DNA from 2 places in the Microbispora sp. NPDC049633 genome. Region 1 is predicted to be linked to the other one. Evidence: predicted binding sites of a transcription regulator. Region 1 holds the regulator's gene; the other holds the start of a gene.
What was found. The regulator LexA, encoded in region 1, represses DNA repair genes until DNA is damaged. The targets are predictions, from matches to a motif close to TCGAACANNTGTTCGA.
Positions count from the first base shown of each region.

Region 1 (3,408 bases):
TTGAGCTTGACCCGGGCCTCCCGCTCGAGGAAGTGCGCCGCGCCGGGCACGCCGAAGTCGAGCCACGCGAGATAGGTGGCCTCGGGCATGCGGTACCCGACCGACGGGAGCCGCTCGGCGATGCGCCTGCGGTTGCGGTCGAGAATCGCCAGCACCTCCTCCAGCCACGCGTCGCCGTGCCGCCAGGCGGCCACCGTGGCCTCCACGCCGAGGACACTGGGCGCCCCGTAGATGTGGGCGGGCTGACGGCCGAGCGCGTCCCTGGCGTCCTTCGCGCCGATGTGGGCCACCGAGCAGTGCAGGCCGCCCATGTTGAAGGCCTTGCTTGCGGAGGTCAGCGTGACGGTGCGCTCGGGAAGGATCGTGGCGAACGGGATGTGCCGGGCCGGGGCGTACGTCAGGTCCGCGTGGATCTCGTCGGCGATCACCAGCGTGCCGTGCCGGTCGGCGTACGCGGCGACCGCCTCGAGCTCCTCACGGGTGAACGAGCGGCCCGACGGGTTCTGCGGGTTGACCAGCAGGAGCACCCGGACGGGCTCGCCGGGGACCTCGAACCTGCCGTCGGCCGTGAGCGGCATGGGCACCAGGCGGCGGTTCATCCCGGTGATCGTGCCGAGGAAGGGGTCGTAGGCCGGCACGTGCAGCGCCACGGCGTCGCCGGGGTCGGTCATGACGTGCAGCAGCACCTGGAGGGCCTGGTTGAGGTCCGTGTAGGACCGCACGTGGGCCGGATCCGCTCGCCAGCCGTACCGCGCCTCCATGCGCTCGGCGAACGCCTCCGCCAGGGGCCCGGCGGTCGGCTCGTCCAGCCAGGCGGGATAGCCGAGATCCGTGGCGGCGCGTCTCGCGATGGCCTCCGTGACCGCGTCGGGCACGGGGAAGTCCATGTCGGCGACCCAGGCGGGGATGACGCCGGACGCGGCGTGGGCCCATTTGATTCCGTCACGGCGGCGGGCCGCATCCAACGACAGCGAGTCGAGATTCACCCGACTCACCCTAATTGCGAATTAGTGACCAGCGGAAAGGGGTGGTCGTCGCGCCCCGCGGCACGTCGTGCCGCGGGGCGCCGACGCCGTCACAGCTTGCGCAGGACGGCCGTGACCTTGCCGAGCACGGTCGCCTCGTCACCGGGGATCGGCTCGTAGTTGGGGTTGTGGGGCACCAGCCACACGTGCCCGTCCTTGCGCTTGAAGGTCTTCACGGTGGCCTCGCCGTCGATCATGGCGGCCACGATGTCGCCGTTGTCGGCGACCGGCTGCTGCCGCACCACGACCCAGTCGCCGTCGGCGATGGCGGCCTCGATCATCGAGTCGCCGGAGACCTGGAGCAGGAACAGGGTGCCCTCGCCCACGAGCTGCTTGGGCAGGGCGAACACGTCCTCGATGCTCTGCTCGGCGAGGATGGGACCACCGGCGGCGATGCGGCCGACCAGCGGCACGTAGGCGGCCGTCGGACGGCTGAACCCGGCCTCCTCCTCCGTGGTGGCGTCCGGATCCACCCACAGCACCGGCTCTCCGGGCAGCCGGACCTCCAGGGCGCGGGGGCGGTGCGGGTCGCGCCGGAGGTAACCCTTACGCTGGAGCGCCGTGAGCTGGTGCGACACGCTGGAGGTGCTCGTCAGCTGGACTGCCTCCCCGATCTCCCGCATGGACGGCGGATAGCCGCGCTGCTGGACCGAGTCGCGGATCACCTCGAGGATCTTCCGCTGCCTGGGGGTGAGGCCAAGCGAGTCGCGCCTGCGAACCGCGAGGTCGCTGACGCCATCCGCTTGCTCACTTCGGTCACCCACGATGCCACCTCTCAATCCGTGTTCCTCATGTCGCACAGAGCGACCGTACCGCGATTCAAGATCACCGTCAAACAATTGTTCGATATCCAGCGAAATCGCCGATCTCGCCGTTCCCCTCATCGTACGGGAGTTCGATCGATCCCGTGTTCGATTTACCCGATCTTCCAGGGCCGATGTACGTCCAGGTCAGAGGCCATGCGGAAATCGGCGAGGAAAGGCGCCGTAAAGGGCCTATTCCGCGACCGGCGGGGCAGGTGAGGCGGCCGTGACCGGAGGCGCGACACGCGCGCCGAACAGGCACTTCCCCTCCCAAGGCCGGTTCGACTTGCGTTCAAGGTCGGGCACTTCTACGGTTGGACCACAACATCTAGTAGTCACACCGGTGTAAGTTCACCACACCTTGTGTTCGGGATGGGCGTTCAGGGAGGCGATGGAGTGCACTGTCCGTTCTGTCGCAACCCGGACACGCGGGTCGTGGACAGCCGCGCCGCCGAGGACGGGGCAGCGATCCGTCGCCGGCGCACCTGCCCAGAATGCGGGCGCAGGTTCACCACCCAGGAGACGGTGCTGCTGATGGTGAGCAAGCGCAGCGGGGTCACCGAGCCGTTCTCCCGGGAGAAGGTCGTCGCCGGCGTGCGGCGGGCCTGCCAGGGACGCCCGGTCAGCGAGGACTCCCTCGCTCAGCTCGGGCAGCGGGTCGAGGAGAGCATCCGGGGCACCGGCGCGGCCGAGATCGCCTCCCACGAGGTGGGTCTGGCCATCCTCGGTCCGCTCCGCGACCTCGACGAGGTGGCCTACCTGCGCTTCGCGTCGGTCTACCGCAGCTTCGAGACGCTGGCGGACTTCGAGGCGGAGATCGAGCGGCTCCGTGCGGCCCACGGCCCGGGGGGCGAGAAGTAGGCGCCTTCCGGGGGACCGGGACGAGGCGGACGGCGGCGCGCGACGGCGCGGCGCGACGATGTGGTTGTAACGAGCGTGGTCCGGAGAAGGGGCTCCATCGGGCCCTGGGAGGGGGAAGTCATGACGGAGACCGTGAGCGGCACCGTATCGGGTACGGGGGGCCGGGGGGGCAAGCGCCCGCGCAAGGGCCTGAAGATGAAGCGCGTCTTCACCACCCCGGGCGTCCACCCGTACGACGAGGTCCGCTGGGAGCGGCGCGACGTCGTGATGACGAACTGGCGGGACGGCTCGGTCAACTTCGAGCAGCACGGCGTCGAGTTCCCCGACTTCTGGTCGGTCAACGCGGCCAACATCGTCACCACCAAGTACTTCCGCGGGGCGGTGGGCACCCCGCAGCGTGAGTCGAGCCTCAAGCAGCTCGTCGACCGGGTGGTGGGCGTCTACACCAGGACCGGCCTGGAGAACGGCTACTTCGCCTCCGACGAGGACGCCGAGATCTTCGACCACGAGCTCAAGCACGCGCTGATCCACCAAGTCTTCAGCTTCAACTCGCCGGTGTGGTTCAACGTCGGCACCCGCTCGCCCCAGCAGGTGAGCGCCTGCTTCATCCTGGCCGTGGACGACACGATGGAGTCGATCCTCGACTGGTACAAGGAAGAGGGCGTCATCTTCAAGGGCGGCTCGGGCTCCGGGGTCAACCTCTCCCGCATCCGCTCGTC
Region 1 covers NZ_JBFAOO010000005.1:39,135-42,542, forward strand. Annotated here, with positions in the region: gene AB0J39_RS02780 (aminotransferase class I/II-fold pyridoxal phosphate-dependent enzyme) at 1-986, opposite strand, end outside; gene lexA (transcriptional repressor LexA) at 1,076-1,792, opposite strand; gene nrdR (transcriptional regulator NrdR) at 2,225-2,689, shown strand; gene AB0J39_RS02795 (vitamin B12-dependent ribonucleotide reductase) at 2,810-3,408, shown strand, end outside.

Region 2 (3,408 bases), on a different contig from region 1:
CGCTCGCCGCGGTGCCCTCCTGCGGCCCGTCGGGCAGCCATCCGCCGGACCGCCCACGCGGCTCGCCCCGGTCTCCCCGGCGCCGCCTGCCGCGTCCCTGGCGCCGGCGTCCGGGCCCGGGATCCTCCCGGCCCGACGCGTCACGCTCCCAGAGGCCGCCTCCGCCGGAGCCCACCGTCTCGTCCCCGGCGCCGCCCATGCCCCCAGCGCCGCCCATGCCCCCGGCGTCGCCGAAGTTCCGGGGGCCGTCACCACCGCGCCGGCCGGACGTGCCACCGGAACGCCTGCGCATCTCCGCCCGCAGGGCGGCGATCGTCGCGGACGCGTCCTCGGCGGATCCGGGCGGCTCTTCGGCCGGTCCCCAAGGTCCGGAGTTCCAGTCCCCCGGCCCGATCTCGCCGTCCGGGCCGGGGAACTCCTCGCGCCTCATGCCTGCGCTCAGACGTCACCCGGCTTGGGCGCGGCGGCCGCCTTGCCCCGGCCGGAGGCAGCCGCGGGCGCCCGGCCGGACGCGGGAGCGGGCGGCGTCGCCGGAGCGGCGGCGGGCTCGCCCGGCGTGTCGAGCCGCGGGCCGACGCCGAGCTTCTCCTTGATCTTCTTCTCGATCTCGTTGGCGATGTCGGGGTTGTTCTTCAGGAAGTTGCGGGCGTTCTCCTTGCCCTGCCCGAGCTGGTCGCCCTCGTACGTGTACCAGGCGCCGGCCTTGCGCACGAACCCGTGCTCGACACCCATGTCGATCAGGCCGCCCTCGCGGGAGATGCCGATGCCGTAGAGGATGTCGAAGTCGGCCTGGCGGAAGGGCGGGGCCATCTTGTTCTTGACGACCTTCACCCGGGTCCGGTTGCCGACCGGCTCGGTGCCGTCCTTGAGCGTCTCGATCCTGCGCACGTCGAGCCGCACCGACGCGTAGAACTTCAGCGCCTTGCCACCCGTGGTGGTCTCGGGGCTTCCGAACATGACGCCGATCTTCTCGCGGAGCTGGTTGATGAAGATGGCGGTCGTGCGGGTCTGGTTCAGGGCGCCGGCGACCTTGCGCAGGGCCTGCGACATGAGCCGGGCCTGAAGGCCGACGTGGCTGTCGCCCATCTCGCCCTCGATCTCGGCCTTGGGCACGAGGGCCGCCACCGAGTCGATCACGATGATGTCGACGGCGCCGGAACGGATCAGCATGTCCGCGATCTCGAGCGCCTGCTCACCGGTGTCCGGCTGGGACACGAGCAACGCGTCGACGTCGACCCCCAGCTTCTTCGCGTACTCGGGGTCGAGGGCGTGCTCGGCGTCGATGAAGGCGGCGATGCCGCCGCCCTTCTGCGCGTTGGCCACGGCGTGCAGGGCGACGGTCGTCTTACCGGAGGACTCGGGACCGTACACCTCGACGATCCGGCCGCGGGGGAAACCGCCGATGCCGAGGGCGACGTCGAGGGCGATCGCACCGGTGGGGATGACCTCGATCGGGGCACGCGCGTCGTCTCCGAGGCGCATGACGGTGCCCTTGCCGAACTGCCGCTCGATTTGCGCGAGGGCGGTCTCAAGGGCCTTCTCGCGGTCGTTGATTGCCATTGGGTGCCCCCTGGAGGGTGGTCGTCTGCTCGGTCACCGAAAAGCTACGGGGTGCCACCGACATTTTCCGGAGCTTCCCGCACACCACCCGGGAGGCGGGCCGGGAACCTGCCGCGCCCCGGCGACCTGACGGCGCGCACCCCGGAGGCGACCAGTCCAATATAGCCGAACGACTGTTCGATCACATGCCCGAACCGCCGCACGTGGGAGACGAACGGCGTCCCATCCGCGCCGTTACATTCCCGGGCGTTACCTCCGTATGGTTGCCAGCGCGCTGACCTGGGACGATCCTTGAAGCCAAAGCTGGATCTCCCGCTGGAGGGGCCACGTGACGGGCACCGGCGACTACAGCGGACAGCGTCTGACCCACCTTGCGGCGCTCGCGGCGCGACTCCCCGAACACGGTCTCGTCGCGCGCCTGCTCGGCACGGACGATCCGGTCCTGTCCGTCCGGCACCCGGGAACCGGCAGGCAGACGATCGTCTTCGCGACCCCCGCCAGGGAAGGCTGGATGTACCTGTGGGCCCCGGGCGGCCAGGAGAGCGCCGACGACCCCGGCCGTGCGGCCGAGATGATCAGCCGGACCCTCTCCAGGCGCCCCTGACCCCTCACGGACCCGGCCCGTCAGCGGACCACTTCGCCCAGCTTGACCCGGGCTCCGGTGCGGAGCACCGCCCGCCGGTAGACGCGGGCCGCGCCCAGCAGGACGGCGGCCACGGCCACGACCATGAGCACTCCGGCGATGAGGATCTCCCCCAGCGGCACGTCCGCGGCCGCCGTACGCACCGGCATGACCATCGAGGAGAACGGCGGCACGAGCGACAGGACGCGCGCGAGCGTGCCGGTGGGCTCGAGGGCGGCGAAGTAGGCCGTCACGTAGGTGAGCATCATCAGCGTGGTCATCGGCGTCAGGACGCTGTTGAGCTCCTCCTGCCGCGAGACCAGCGAGCCGAAGGCCGCGGCGAGCGCCGAGAAGAAGGCGTAGCCGAGCACGAACCAGACGATCGCGCTGACCACGATTCCCGCCATTCCGGGCGGCAGGTCGGCCGTGAAGCCGGTCGCGAAGGACACCGCGAGGCCGACGACGATGATCACGGCGAGGTTGATCAGTCCCAGCGCGCCCAGCCCGACGATCTTGCCGCCGAGGAGCTGCCAGGGGCGCACCGAGGTGAGCAGGATCTCGACGATGCGGCTGCCCTTCTCCTCCACCACGCCCATGGCGACATACATCGCGCTGTAGATGAGCAGGAAGAACAGCACCATCACGAGAAGCGTGGCCAGCCCGGTGCGCACGCTCTGGTACTGGGCGTCGACGCCGACCGACTCCACCCGCAGCGGGGTGATCGTGACGCCGGCCGCCTTGATCTGGGCGTCCCGGTGCGCGGCTTCGAGGATCAGCCCGAGCCGCTGGTCGAGTTCGCCGTTCGCGAGGACCTTGCCGCCGTCGATCAGGGCCGCGTCCACGTCACCGTCGATCACGGCCTTCCGCGCCGCCGCCTCGTCCGGCAACCGGGAGTACGCCAGCTGGGCCACGGGCGCGGGCGCGTTCCCCACGACGCCCACGTCGTAGGTGTCGCCACCGCCCAAGACCTTCGGCAGGAACGCGAGCGCGGCCACCAGGACGGCACTGACCGCCAGGCTGATCAGGAACGACTTCGTCCTGACGCGCGTGCGGATCTCCCGCTGGGCCACCAGCATCAGCCCGTTCATGCCACCGCCTCCCTGAAGATCTCGGCCAGCGTGGGCTGCCTGCGGCCGAAGTGCTCCACCTTGCCCGCGCCCATCGCCGTACGGAGGATGGCCTGGTCGTCGCCCTCCTCGCACAGCAGGACGTCGCGGTCGCCCTCC
Region 2 covers NZ_JBFAOO010000110.1:18,182-21,589, forward strand. Annotated here, with positions in the region: gene AB0J39_RS25260 (regulatory protein RecX) at 1-430, opposite strand, end outside; gene recA (recombinase RecA) at 439-1,560, opposite strand; gene AB0J39_RS25270 (hypothetical protein) at 1,889-2,164, shown strand; gene AB0J39_RS25275 (ABC transporter permease) at 2,185-3,270, opposite strand; gene AB0J39_RS25280 (ATP-binding cassette domain-containing protein) at 3,267-3,408, opposite strand, start outside.
Region 2: a site for LexA is predicted at 1,726-1,741, ahead of recA (recombinase RecA). Genes of this name have one in related genera too.